2 regions of the Modestobacter sp. URMC 112 genome follow, and region 2 is predicted to be linked to the other one. Evidence: predicted binding sites of a transcription regulator. Region 2 holds the regulator's gene; the other holds the start of a gene.
The links. Region 2 encodes LexA, which represses DNA repair genes until DNA is damaged. Its sites were predicted from a motif close to TCGAACANNTGTTCGA; they were not measured.
Positions count from the first base shown of each region.

Region 1: the regulator LexA is predicted to act here: its motif matches at 2,475-2,490, upstream of ACWIX6_RS15335 (DUF222 domain-containing protein).

Region 1 is NZ_CP199957.1:3,263,100-3,270,254, forward strand. It holds gene panB (3-methyl-2-oxobutanoate hydroxymethyltransferase) at 1-371, shown strand, start outside; gene ACWIX6_RS15315 (DUF2784 domain-containing protein) at 375-740, opposite strand; gene ACWIX6_RS15320 (ester cyclase) at 810-1,223, shown strand; gene npdG (NADPH-dependent F420 reductase) at 1,321-2,016, opposite strand; gene ACWIX6_RS15330 (hypothetical protein) at 2,104-2,298, opposite strand; gene ACWIX6_RS15335 (DUF222 domain-containing protein) at 2,509-3,666, shown strand; gene ACWIX6_RS15340 (hypothetical protein) at 3,835-4,302, opposite strand; gene ACWIX6_RS15345 (GGDEF domain-containing protein) at 4,994-6,085, shown strand; gene ACWIX6_RS15350 (M24 family metallopeptidase) at 6,134-7,155, shown strand, end outside.
Region 2 is NZ_CP199957.1:1,417,225-1,424,379, reverse strand. It holds gene ACWIX6_RS06785 (vitamin B12-dependent ribonucleotide reductase) at 9-2,894, opposite strand; gene nrdR (transcriptional regulator NrdR) at 3,013-3,555, opposite strand; gene ACWIX6_RS06775 (LysM peptidoglycan-binding domain-containing protein) at 4,102-4,467, opposite strand; gene lexA (transcriptional repressor LexA) at 4,912-5,697, shown strand; gene ACWIX6_RS06765 (hypothetical protein) at 5,825-6,910, opposite strand; gene ACWIX6_RS06760 (phosphatase PAP2 family protein) at 6,882-7,155, opposite strand, start outside.

The DNA of each region.
Region 1 (7,155 bases), 1.8 Mb from region 2:
CGCAGAGCGAGCACGCGCTCGGCGGGTTCCGGGTGCAGGGCCGCGGCGCCGGGGCCGAGCAGCTGCTCACCGACGCGCACGCCGTCCAGGACGCCGGGGCGTTCGCCGTCGTCCTGGAGATGGTGCCGGCCGACGTCGCCGGCCAGGTGACCAAGGCGCTGGCGATCCCCACCGTCGGGATCGGCGCCGGCGTCGACTGCGACGCCCAGGTGCTGGTGTGGCCGGACATGGCGGGCATGACCTCGGGGCGGGTGCCGAAGTTCGTGAAGAAGTACGCCGACCTCCGCGGCCAGCTGCTGAGCGCGGCCCAGGAGTTCGCCACCGAGGTGCGCGGCGGGAGCTTCCCCGGTCCCGAGCACTCGTTCGAGTAGTCCTCAGCTCGCGGCCGGGCGCAGCCGGCGGGCCGCCAGCAGGCCGTAGCCCAGCGCGTTGGGCAGCACCGCGACGGCGACGATGCACGCCTGGGTGGCCGGCGAGGCGAAGTCGACGCCCAGCGGGCCGAGCAGGTGGTGCCCGAGGAAGCCGCCGTGCAGGTCCGGGCCGCCGGCCCGCTCGCGCAGGGCTTCCTCCAGCGTGGTCAGCGGGCAGTCGGCACCGGCCAGTGCGACGCCGAGGATCGCCGCGCTGAGCGGGACGTGCACCAGCAGGATCCGCGGCAGCCGCAGCGCGACCAGCGCGCCGGTCAGCATCAGGACGACGGCGGCGGCGTGCACGACGGCGACCGCGTGTGCGAGCAGCACGCTCCCAGTCTGCTCCCGCTCCGGTCACCGGGGACTGCCGCGGCGGCCGGGCGGGTGGGACGGTGGACCATGGGCATCGAGGACCGCAAGGCCGTCGTCCGAGGGCTGGTCGACGAGTGCGTGAACCGCGACCGGGCCGAGCTGCTGGAGCGGTACGTCGCCGCGGACGTGCGGGTGCACCCCGGGACGCCGGGCAGTGCGCCGGACACCCAGGGCATCGACGAGCTGCGGACGGCGTTCCGGCGGTTCCACACCGCGCTCCCCGACCTGCACGTCGTCCTCGACGAGGTGATCGCCGAGGGCGACCTGGTGGCGACCCGCTGGACGGCCACCGGGACGCACTCGGCCGAGCTGGCCGGCGTCCCCGCGACCGGCCGCCCGGTGCGCTGGAGCGGGACCGACGTCTACCGGGTCGCCGACGGGCGCATCGCCGAGTGGTGGCGCAACGAGGACTCCACCTGGCTGCTCGCGCAGATCAGCTGAGCCCTCAGGCCCGCTACAGGGTCCCACCGCCAGCCCTGATGGCCCCGCTGCAGGGTCCCGCCGCGAGCTTGCGAGCGGTGGGGGGAAGGGTGGTCCTTCACACGTCGGTGATGCGGATCCCGGCGTGGGCCTTGTAGCGGCGGTTGACCGACACCAGGTTGATGGTCAGTGCCTCGACCTGGCGGGCGTTGCGCAGCCGCCCGGCGTAGACCCCGCGCATGCCCGGGAGCCGGCCGGCCAGCGCCTGCACCAGGTCGGTGGCCTCCCGCGAGTCGCCGACCACCAGGACGTCGCCGTCCAGGGTGGGCAGCGAGAGGTCCTCCAGGGTGACCGCGGACAGGTGGTGGAAGGCGCCGACCACGGAGCTGTCGGGCAGCAGCGCGGCCGCCTGCTGGCACACGCTGCCGTCGGGGACGTCGAGCACGTAGGCGCCGAGCTCGTCCCAGCCCATCGGCACCACGCAGTCGACGACGACCTTGCCCGCCAGCGGCGTGGCCAGCTCGGCAAGCGTCTCGGCGTGCCCGGCGTACGGGACGGCGACGATCACCAGGTCCGCGGCACCGGCGACGTCGGTGTTCGAGCCGCCCTGCACCGACGTCTCGACCCCACCGGCCGCCGCGGAGGACCGGGCCGTCACCGTGGCGGCCACCTCGGCGGCCCGGTCGGCGTCCCGCGACCCGAGCAGCACCCGTTGCCCCGCGGCAGCCAGCCGGACGGCGAGTCCGCGGCCCTGCGCCCCGGTCCCGCCGAGCACGCCGACCACCAGGTCACCGACCGCGCGTCCGTCGCTCATGACGTCTCCATGTCCCCCGGCGGCCCGGCGTTCCCGACCCGTCCACCGGGGATCATGCCTGCGCACGCGTCCGGGCTGGGCAGCGGCTCAGTCGTCGCGGTCGCCGCCGGACCAGGCGCGGTCCTCGGCGTCGGCCTTCTCGTTGCGCTCGGCCACCTTCTGCAGGGCCTGCTCGGCCTCCGCGCGGGTGTCGTACGGGCCGAGCCGGTGGCGCTCGGCGCACCCGTCCCGGTCCTCCACGGCGTGGTGCTTCAAGCAGTAGAACCAGGGTCCATCGGCCACGGTCGGCTCCTTCCGGTGGTGCGTGCGGACCAGCCTGCGCCTCCACCCTGGCATCGCGGTGGCGACGGCGCTCCACAGAGGCGCGCGCGACCTGCCACGACCGGCGGCCCGAGGGGCCTGGGGGACGGTCTGACCTGCGCTTTTGTCTTGCGCCGACGCTCGCGCCGCGGTAGTCTTCGAACACGCGTTCGAGATGGTGGGAGGTGTTCGGTGGGTGAGTTGACCTCCGTACTGGACGCCTTCGCCGCCGATGACCTCGACTCGCTGGCCGGCCCTGCACTGCTGGACCGGACCGCGGAGCTGCTCGAGGCGCGGAACCGGATCGATGCCGAGCTGGCCCGCACGGTCCGCAAGTGCGAAGTCACCCAGGCGTCCGAGCACGACGGCATGCGGACGATGCGGTCCTGGTCGCGCGGGCACGGGCGGCTCTCGTCGGGCGCCGCGTCGCAGCTGGTGCGGACCGGCCGGGCGTTGGAGCACCTGCCCGCGGTCGCCGCGGCGTTCGCCGCCGGTGCGGTGACCGCGGAGGCGGTGGCGGTGATCGCCTCGATCACCACGACAGACCGGCTGGCCGCGGCGGCGGAGCAGGACGTCGACCTGGCCGAGATCGACCAGGCGCTGGCGCTGGTCGCGGCCACCCAGCCCCACGACACGCTCAAGCAGACCGTGGAGCGGTACCAGGCCACCCTGGACCCCGACGGGCCCGAACCCGACCCCACCGAAGGCCGGCGGCTGAGCATCGCCAAGCACGCCGACGGCAGCATCTCCGGCCGGTTCGACCTCGACGTCGTAGGCGGGGAGAAGCTGCAGGCCGCGCTGGAGTCGACCGTGCAGGCCGCCCGCCCCGAAGGCGACACCCGCACCCGCGCCCAGCAGCTGGCCGACGCCCTCGTCCAGCTGTGCGACAACCAGCTCGGCGCCGGGAACCTGCCGTTCTTGCGCACGGTCAAGCCGCACGTCGTGCTGACCCTCCCCGCCGAGGACCTGCTCGACACCAGCGACGGCCCCGGCGCAGCCACCACCGGCTTCGACCAGACCCTCAGCGCGGCCCGCGCCCGCTGGCTCACCTGCGACGCCCAGGTCACCCGGATCGTGCTCGACCCCGACGGGCTGCCCCTCGACGTCGGCCGCACCAGACGGGTCGTCCCGGCGCACATCCGCCGCGCCGTCGAACACCGTGACCGCACCTGCGTGTTCGCCGGCTGCTCAGCCCCCACTCACTGGTGCGACGTCCACCCGGCCGCCCCCAGGGGCCCGCGGCGAGCTTGCGAGTCGTGGGGAGGGGGTGGTCCTTCCACACACCAAGGTCCACCACGGCTTCCGCGTCGAACGACCACCCGGTGGCCGATGGCACACCTACCGACCTGACGACACCGAGATCCTCATCGGCCCACGTCTGTAGAACTCATCCCGGGGATCGACCGCGCCGCCCCGACGGCGCCAGAGCATCGTCAGGCGCAGCTGTGCTCGGCGGGTCGTCAGCGCCCGCGGCCGAGGTGCTCGTGCTCCGCGTCTCCGACCTCGCAGGACGGCGCCTCAGCTGACTGCCGGCCTGTCCGTGACCAGCTCGGAGTACCGGTGCCCCGGCACCACGTGTTCGAAGGCGCTTGCCTCGACCCATCGCAGTCCCTGCTCCCCGTCGCCGAGGACCTCGACCGCCACCCTGTGCACCACGTGCCAGATGGCGATCCTCCTCGGACGAGGCGATTCGTTCGTGATCGTGTCCGTCTCGGTGCGGGTGCTCCGGAGCTCGAGCGAGACGGTGCGTTGAAACGCCTCGGAGAGCCTGGCGCTCGCGCCGGCGACCTTGTCCCGTCCCACACTGGCGCCGATCTCCCGTGACAGTTGCTGCGTCTGCGCCTCTGTCAGGCCGACCCGGACGGAGATCTCGATCTCCTTGGAGGAGTACGGCAGGAGATCCCGGATGCTCTCCTCCCGCCTGTAGAACGTCCAGTCCGACACTTTCACCAGTCGCACGTCGTCGTCCCGGAAGGCGCGGCCCACGGCACGCAGAGCCAGGCTGGTCAGGCTGACGGCCGGCAGGCGCCGAGGAACAGCACTTGGGCCTTCACCGACCGGTGGGTGCGACCGAGGAGGCGGCGTCCGCTCGCCGCCAATTGCGCATCCAGCGCGTCCACTGCTGGTCTGAGGTCCGCTGGGACGGGCTCCTGCTCTCGCAGTCGATGCAACAGCTCCGCCTCGTTGGAACCCGGAGCTGCCGGGAGGAGGAGGTGCCCCTGCGACTCCAGCCAGCGCTCGGACTCCCGTGGCGGGTCAGAGCCGTCGGCTCCGAACCCGGGTACTGCGACAGCCGACGTGGACATCGGCGGAACGTACTGCGCAGCCCCCGGTCGGCCGACGATCCTGCCCTCGGACGGTCTCTGTGTCCCCCGAGCGGCCATGAGGTCGCGCCGGCCCAGAGGTCCCGGAGCGCACGCGGCGAACACGTCCGCGCCGCGGACGAGGTGCGACGGCGCGCTTGACCGCCGGTACCGAACCGCCCTCCGCCAGGGCACCTCGCTGGGACACGTCCGGGAAGGTGGCGGCCCGGACGCTGCCGCGAGGCCCACGCCGGCCGGATCAGGCGAGAGATGCAGGTTTCATGCACTGACCTGCCCACTGAGGGCTCCGGACAGGGCATCCTGCGTCCATGACACGCGGGGGCGTGCCCGGCCCGGGGCATGGAGTGTGGACGGTGGACCGGTTCTCCGCGGACCCGTCCCCGGTCGCCCGGTTCGGCGACCAGCGACTGGCCGCCTGGTGCCTGGCTGCGCTTCTGGCGGCCGGGTCGGCACTCGGGGCGATGAACCTCTTCATCGACGGGGTGCTGCACGAGGGGGTCGCCCGCCCGGTCTACGCGGCGACCATGGCGCTCCTCGCGCTCCTGGGGGTCGTCCTCGCGGTGCGGCAGGCGGTGGGCCCGAGGGAGACCGCCGCGCTGGTGGTCATCGGTGACGTCGTCTACGTCGTGATCTCGCTGACCACGACCGACCCCCTGCTGTACGCCCCACCGCTGATGATGCTGTTCGCCTGTGTCGCGGCCGCCTGGTTCCTCGGGCCGCGGACGCTCGCGCTCCACCTGGTGCTCGTCGTCGTGGCCTGCGCCGGCGCGCTCTCGCACAGCTACCCCGACGTGGCGGCGTACGCCGTTCAGGTCACCGTGCACTCCGTCGTCCTCGACTTGGTCACCCTCGGGATCTTCGTCCTGCGCCGCCGCGTGGAGCGGCTGCTCGCCGACACCCAGGCGCTGTCGTCGACCGACCCGCTCACCGGCTTGGCCAACCGCCGCTGGCTGGTGGCCCAGGCCCCGCGGATCTGGCGCCAGGCCCGCCGCGAGGGGCAGCGGGTCGCCGTCCTCATGCTCGACCTCGACCACTTCAAGCGGCTCAACGACGACCACGGGCACGCCGTCGGCGACGCGGTGCTGCGCGGGGTCGCCGACGCGCTGTCGGCCACGGTCCGCCCGGCCGACGTGCTCGCCCGCACCGGCGGGGAAGAGCTGGTGGTGCTCGGCCTGGTCAGCGACCCGACAGAGGCCCGGCAGCTGGCCGAGCGCCTCCGCCAGGCCGTGGCCAGCAGCTGCCCGTTCCAGCCGGTGACGGCGTCGATCGGTGTCGCGCTGGCCGGCCCGAACCCGGGCGAGGACGTCACCGACGCGCTGTGGCGGCTGATCGACCGGGCCGACGCCGCGATGTACGACGCCAAGGGCGCCGGCCGCGACCAGGTCAGCGTGGCGGCGGGTTGCTCGCGCGTCGCGCTGCGCGATTCGGCCGCTGAGAGCGCCTGAGTCCTCTCTCGTCCGGTGCGGACGGTCCCGATCTGCTTTCCTGCGTGCATGGCCTCGGTCACCGAACGCACCCTCCCGGACCCGACGCGCACCGTGCCGCTGTCGCTGCGCGAGCAGGCCGAGGTGCGCGACCGATGGCTGACCCAGCGGCTGCTGGACGTCCTGCCAGGGCTGATGGACCGGGCCGGCATCGAGCTGTGGGTCGTCGTCGGCCGTGAGTACAACGAGGACCCCGTACTGCCGACGATGCTGCCGGCCAGCTGGCTCTCGGCCCGCCGGCGGACGATCCTGCTGTTCCACCGCAGCGACGACGGCGTGACGGCGGCGGCGGTGTCCCGCTACCCGGTGGGGCAGTTCCTGCCCGCCTGGGAACCCGACGAGGTCCCGGGCAAGTCGGCCGAGCAGTCCCAGTGGGCGGCCCTGCGCCGGTTCGTGGACCAGGCCGCGCCGGCGACCATCGGGGTGGACGTGTCGCCGGTCTTCGCGCACGCCGACGGGCTGTCGTTCACCGAGCACCGGCTGCTGATGGAGGCGCTGGGGCCGCACGCCGAGCGGGTCGTGTCGGCCGAGACGCTGGCGGTCGGCTGGTTGGAGACCCGGCTCCCGGAGGAGATCGCTGCGCTGCACGCGATGAACCGGCTGGTGCACCAGGTGATCGACGAGGCCTACTCCCCCGCCGTTGTCACCGTCGGGCGGACCACCGCCCTGGACGTCGCCTGGTGGATCCGCCAGCGCTTCGCCGACCTCGGGGTGGACGGCTGGTTCCAGCCCACGGTCGGGCTGCAGCGCGCCGGCAGCCCGCTGGTCGACACCCGGGGCACCGTGCTCCCGGGCGTCCCGTACGACGCCGTCGTCGAGCCCGGCGACCTGCTGCACTGCGACGTCGGCCTGTCCACGCTGGGGCTGACCACCGACACCCAGCGCAACGGCTACGTGCTGCGCCCGGGCGAGACCGCCGCCCCCCGGGGCCTGGTCGACGCGCTGGCGGTGGGCAACCGCATGCAGGACCTGACGACGGCGGAGCTGCGACCCGGGCGCACCGGCAACGAGGTGCTGGCCGCCGCCCGGTC
Region 2 (7,155 bases):
CTCCGAGGTCAGCTGCAGCCGCTGGTGGAGCCGCAGCCCTCGCAGACGTAGCAGCTGCCGGCCGGGCGCATCTTCGTGCCGCAGGTCATGCACAGCGGCGCGTCGGTGGCCGTCCCGGTGACCAGCTCGAGCAGCTCGGCCGAGGAGTGGGCCTCCTTGACCGACGTCGGTCCGGCGGGGGTCACCTTCTCCTCCACCTTGGCGGTCTCGATCGGCGCGGAGCCGCGCAGCTGCTCCAGGTCGACCTCCTCCTCCACCGTGGTGGTCGAGGCGGAGCTGCCGTAGGTGCCCGCGACCTGGGCGGCCCGCTCCTCGGCGGTGAAGATGCCGAGGTTGGCCCGCTTGTCGACCGGCAGGTGGTCCAGCGCCAGCCGCCGGAAGATGTAGTCCATCACCGACTGGGCGATCCGGATGTCCGGGTCGTCGGTCATGCCGGCCGGCTCGAACCGCATGTTGGTGAACTTCTGGATGTAGGTCTCCAGCGGCACACCGTGCTGCAGGGCGAGGGAGATGCCGATCGAGAAGGCGTCCATCACCCCGGCCAGGGTCGAGCCCTGCTTGCCCAGCTTGAGGAAGACCTCACCCAGGCTGCCGTCCTCGTACATCCCGGCGGTCATGTAGCCCTCGGCGCCGGCGACGCTGAAGGACGTGGTGACGCTGGTCCGCTTCTTGGGCAGCCGCTTGCGCACCGGGTGCGACAGCGCCGACGGCGCGGCGGCCTCGGCGACCGGGGCCTCGGCCTTGGTGCCGTCGTTCTTGCCCTTGCCGCCGGACAGCGGCTGGCCGACCTTGCAGTTGTCGCGGTAGATGGCCAGCGCCTTGAGGCCCATCTTCCAGCCCTGGAAGTAGATGTTCTCCACGTCCTCGACGGTCGCCGTCTCCGGCATGTTGACCGTCTTGCTGATGGCGCCGGAGATGAACGGCTGCACCGCGGCCATCATCCGGACGTGGCCCATCGGGGAGATGGCCCGCTCCCCCATCGCGCAGTCGAAGACCTCGTAGTGCTCCGGGCGCAGGGTGGGCGCGTCCACGACGTGCCCGTGCTCGGCGATGTACTCGACGATGGCCTCGACCTGCTCGTCCTGATAGCCCAGGCTGCGCAGCGCCCGCGGGACCGTCTGGTTGACGATCTGCATGGACCCGCCGCCGACCAGCTTCTTGAACTTGACCAGCGAGAAGTCCGGCTCGATGCCGGTCGTGTCGCAGTCCATCATGAAGCCGATGGTCCCGGTGGGGGCCAGCACGGAGGCCTGGGCGTTGCGCCAGCCGTTCTCCGCCCCGACGGCCAGGCACTCCTGCCACTGCGCGGTGGCGAGCTTGAGGACGTCGGCGTCGTCGGCGCCGACCGGGCGGATCGCGTCGTTGGCGGCGGCGTGCTTGCGCATCACCCGGGCGTGGGCGTCGGCGTTGCGGGCAAAGCCGTCGTAGGCACCGACGACGCCGGCGAGCTCGGCGGAGCGCCGGTAGGCGGTGCCGGTCATCAGCGAGGTGATCGCCGCGGCCAGGGTCTGCCCGCCCCGGGAGTCGTAGGCGTGGCCGGTGGCCATGAGCAGCGCGCCCAGGTTGGCGTAGCCGATGCCGAGCTGCCGGTAGGCCCGGGTGGTCTCGCCGATCGGGTCGGTCGGGAAGTCGGCGAAGCAGATGGAGATGTCCATCGCGGTGATGACCAGCTCGACGGCCTTGACGAAGGTCTTGGCGTCGAACGTGCCGTCGTCCTTCAGGAACTTCATCAGGTTCAGCGACGCCAGGTTGCACGAGCTGTTGTCCAGGCTCATGTACTCCGAGCAGGGGTTCGAGGCGTTGATCCGCCCCGTCTCGGGGTTGGTGTGCCAGTCGTTGATGATGTCGTCGTACTGGATGCCCGGGTCGGCGCACTCCCACGCCGCCTGGGTGACCTTGCGGAACAGGCTCCGGGCGTCCACGGTGTCGATGACCGAGCCGTCCGAGCGGGCCCGGAGCCCGAACTCGCGGCCCTCCTCGACCGCCCGCATGAACTCCTCGTTGACGCGCACGGAGTTGTTGGCGTTCTGGTACTGGACGCTGGTGATGTCCTTGCCGCCGAGGTCCATGTCGTACCCGGCGTCCCGCAGCGCGCGGATCTTGTCCTCCTCGCGCGCCTTGGTCTCGACGAACTCCTCGATGTCGGGGTGGTCGATGTCCAGGACGACCATCTTCGCCGCGCGCCGGGTGGCGCCACCGGACTTGATGGTGCCGGCGGAGGCGTCGGCGCCGCGCATGAAGGACACCGGGCCCGAGGCCGTCCCGCCCGAGGACAGCAGCTCCTTCGAGGAACGGATGCGCGAGAGGTTCAGCCCGGCGCCCGAGCCGCCCTTGAAGATCAGGCCCTCTTCCCGGTACCAGTTCAGGATCGAGTCCATCGTGTCGTCGACGGCGAGGATGAAGCAGGCGCTGACCTGCTGCGGCGACGCGGTGCCGACGTTGAACCAGACGGGCGAGTTGAAGCTGAACACCTGGTGCAACAGCATCCAGGTGAGCTCGTGCTCGAAGACCTCGGCGTCGCCCTCGCTCGCGAAGTAGTCGTGCTCGCGGCCGGCCGCGCCGTAGGTGAGGACCACCCGGTCGATCAGCTGGCGCAGGCTCGTCTCGCGCTGCGGGGTGCCGACGGCCCCCCGGAAGTACTTGGTGGTGACGATGTTGGTGGCGTTGACGCTCCACTCGGCCGGGAACTCGACGCCCCGCTGCTCGAAGTTGACCGACCCGTCGCGCCAGTTGGTCATCACGACGTCGCGGCGCTCCCAGGTCACCTCGTCGTAGGGGTGCACCCCGGGCGTCGTGTACACGCGCTTGACCTTGAGCGCCTTCGCGCGGTTGGGCGCCTTGCCCCCACTGCGGCGGGCGCGGGTGGCGGCGAGGCGATCGGTGGTCTCGGTCATGACGTGGAGCTCTCCCTGGTCGTGTTCGCTCGGCTGGTGCGGACGGCGGCTGGGGAAGAGCCGCGCGAGGTGCTGCGCTGGTGCCTTGGTACCGGTCGGTGCTGACAGTTCCGTCGGGTCACCCCGCACCCGCGGTGGACGGGTTCCGCCCGGCGCCCCGCCGGCGCACCGGCGGGTCCGGCGGCAGGCCGGGGAGGGGTGGCGTGCCGCCCGGCAGGTGCCGGGCGCGGAGCTCCGCGATCTCCTTCTCGAAGTCCTCGACCGAGTCGAAGGCGCGGTACACGCTGGCGAAGCGGAGGTAGGCCACCTCGTCCAGCTCACGCAGCGGGCGGAGGATCGCCAGGCCCACCTCGTGGCTCGGGACCTCGGCCGAGCCGGTGGCCCGGACGGCGTCCTCGACGCGCTGGGCGAGCAGGGCCAGCTGGTCCTCCCCGACCGGCCGGCCCTGGCAGGCCCGGCGGACACCCGCGACGACCTTGGCGCGGTCGAACGGCTCGCTCACCCCGCTGCGCTTGACGACCGCGAGGACTGCCTCCTCGACGGTGGTGAACCGCCGACCGCAGCCGGGGCAGGCGCGCCGGCGCCGCGTGGTCGAGCCCTCGTCGGTCTCCCGGGAGTCGACGACCCGGCTGTCCGGGTTGTGACAGAAGGGGCAACGCATGCGCCGTGCACCTCCTCTCCGACGTGTCGCGACCGGTGGGACGACGGCTTCCTGCACCGCCGCCCCCGCCGGGTCCCCGCAGCCGCCCTGTGGACCCACCCGGGGACATCCGGTGGACGTCCAGGGGAGAACGTGGGGATCGGCTGTGGATGCCCTACATCCGTGTAACTACTAGATGTTGTGGTTGGACCGTACGTCCACCCCTATAGGTGTGCAAGCGCTGCAGGGCGTGTCGTCTTCCCGGCCGACCCGGCCGACCGATCCACCCCTCCCGTCACAGGCCTGGGACGAGCCGGGACAGCGGCGCCACGGCGCTCCGTGGCAGGTGGGGGCGGCCATGGAGCCCCACCGACCCGCCGGCGGCCGGGCCGACCGGGGGGACGAGTCGACGGGACCCGGGTCGACACGGGACGGCGCTGCAGTACGACTCGTCGGCGGAGGTCGGTCGACCCGCCGACGAGGCCCGCCGGCGGACCCGGCAGTACCGGACGACCCGGCGCTGCGGGGAGGGGCAGGCGAACCCGCGGCCCGGCGGAGCCGCAGGACTCAGGGCAGCTGCAGCAGCTGGCCCGGCACGATCCCCACGCCGTCCAGGTCGTTCACCTCGACGATGGCGTCCACGACGGCCCGGCGGTCCTCCTCCGGCGCCACGTCCCCGGCGATCGACCACAGGGTGTCCCCGGACCGCACCACGACGCTGCTGTCCCCCACGGGCTGGAGCCCTCCCGGACTCCCGCCGACCACGGCGGTGGCCGCGAGCGCGACGGCGATCCCGGCGGCCACGGACAGCGCGGCCACCACCCGGCGGCCTCGTCGGGTCAGTCGCAGCGGGGCCAGGCCGCGGGCCGGCCCGGGGGCGCCGACCCGGCGCGCGGGCGCGACCCCGACCCGACCGGCCCGGGCAGCGGTCACTCCGCCCGGCAGCGGCGCCGGCCCCGCGGGGCGGAGCCCGGCAGCCCGCCCGGGCGCCGAACCCGGCGCACGGACCCCCGCCGCCCGCCTGGCCTCCGCTGACGGGACCGCCCGGCTGCGCGCCGCCGAGATCGGCACCACGGCCGCCCGCGGCGCCGCCCCGGCAACCCGTCGGCGCCCCCCGGACCCGCGCCGGACGACCGGTCGGTCACTGAGCTGCACACTCGCCATCGGACCCGCTCCTCGCATCCCGGCACCGCTGACGTGGTCGAACGCGTGTTCGACCGGGGTGCCGACCGATGTCTACCGCAGGACGCCGACGGATCCACCGCGACACGGGTCTGCTTCGAACAAGTGTTTGAAACGGGCCGTCGGAGGCGCTACTGTCCGTGTCGATCAAGGGTGCGCGGACGACGTGCCCGGACAACCGGGCGAGGGGGACACATGGCGGTCGACAACGGGACACCCGGCGGCTCGGCGGGCACGTCCCGGCGCAAGCGGGCGGGCCAGCAGACCGCGGGGGACGACGGGGGCACCGTGCGCGAGTTCCCGGACCGGGGTGAGTCCGGCGACGGGCTGACGCAGCGCCAGCGCCGGGTGCTCGAGGTCATCCGCGACTCCATCGAGCGGCGCGGCTACCCGCCCTCGGTACGGGAGATCGGCGAGGCCGTCGGGCTGTCGTCCGCCTCCTCGGTCGCCCACCAGCTCTCGGTCCTGCAGCGCAAGGGCTGGCTGCGCCGCGACCCCAACCGACCGCGGGCGCTCGACGTCCGGCTCCCGGGCGAGGTCCCGGGCGACGCACCGGCCGTCGGCACCGCTGCGGCAGCGGCCGGCACGGACGAGGCCCCGGCGCCGGTCCCGACCTACGTGCCGATGGTGGGCCGGATCGCCGCCGGTGGGCCGGTGCTCGCCGAGCAGGCGGTCGAGGACGTCTTCCCGCTCCCCCGCGAGCTGGTCGGCGACGGCACGCTCTTCATGCTGAAGGTGACCGGTGACTCCATGGTGGAGGCCGCCATCTGCGACGGCGACTGGGTGGTGGTGCGCCAGCAGCCGACCGCGGAGAACGGCGAGATCGTCGCGGCCATGATCGACGGCGAGGCGACCGTGAAGACCTACAAGCGCCGCGACGGCCACGTCTGGCTGCTGCCGCACAACCCCGCGTACGAGCCCATCCCGGGCGACGACGCCACCGTGCTCGGTCGGGTCGTCACCGTGCTGCGCCGCCTCTGACCCGCGTCCGGTCCGGCCTGCCCACCCCTCGGTGCGGGCCGGACCGGACGGCGGGTGCCGACCGGCACCGCAGTTGAGGACGGGGCACGGACGAGGCGGTGGGGCGGCACAGGTCCCGGCGGGTGGGTCAGCCGAACCGGCGCAGCCGGCCCCAGATCCACACCACGACGGTCGCGACCAGTGCGGCGATGACGCCGGCCACCACGGCCGACACCTCGGTGGGCGCCGGGGTAACCGCCACCGCCCCGGCCGCCGGGTCGCTCGCGCCGGCCGGGGCGACCGGGACCGCCGCCGCGTCGAAGGGCACCGCGGTCACCGCCGACGGCAGTCCCTCGCCGGCGACCAGCAGGCCGCGGCTGTCGGCGTCGAAGCTGATCGCCTCCCCTTGGGGAGCCTCGGGCAGCGCGACCCGGACCGGAGCCCCTTGGAGGGCCCCGACGACGTCGGAGTCGGCCAGCGGCCAGACGTAGGCGTCGGTGTAGGTGCGCAGCGCCAGCCGCTGCCCGTCCGCCGAGACCGCTCCCCCGGTGACCATCAGCTGGCCGGCCCGGCCGACCGGTCCGCCCGGTGTGCCGGTGAGGGTGAAGCCGAGGTCGGCGACCTTGGCCATCGGCAGCGTCGCCCCGTCGGCGAGCGGTGTCTCCGGCCGGTAGACACCGCTGGCGCCCAGCACCTCCTTGGTCACCAGGTACGGCGTCCCGTCCGGCGCCAGCAGCAGCGCCTCGGCGTCGTGCGGCCCGTCGGGGTAGGTCAGCCGGGTGATGGTGCTGGCGCCGTCGGGCCGGAGCCCGATCAGGGCCACCGTCTGCCGACTGGCCTGGTTGTCCCCGATGTCGGCCAGCCAGAGGGTGCCGTCCGCGGCCAGGGCGAGGTCCTCGGGGTCGTACGGGTCGATCGGCGCCGAGCGCACCTCACCGACCGCGCAGGAGGCGTCGAGGGCGAACACCTCGGCCTGCGCGCCGCCGTCGTTCATCGCCAGCAGCGTCGCCCCGGCGGTGGTCAGCCCGGAGATCTCCGGCAGCCGGGGGTCGCCGATCTCGCACCGGGTCACCGGAGCCCCGAAGGCCCCCGTGGCGCCGGCGGTCGTCTCCGCGCCGGCGGGGAGGGCCGGGAGCACCGCCCAGGTGAGCGCGAGCGGGACGGCGGCCAGCACCGGACCGGTGCGCCGTCGGCGACCGGCCTGGTCACGCCGGTGAACGGCCTGCTCGGGCACCGGCCCAGCGTGACAGCACCTGCTGGTCGAGCAGGTGCACCACGCCCAACAGCAGGATGCCGACGGCGGCGCCGACGACCGCGTCGGTGACCCAGTGGAAGTCCAGGGCCACCATGGCCACTCCTGTGGCCACCGGCCCCAGCAGGCTCACCGCCCAGGCGGCCCGCTGCAGCCGCTCGGACAACCCGTACTCCACCACCTGCCAGCGCGCGACACCCCACATCAGCACGGCGTTGGCCACGTGC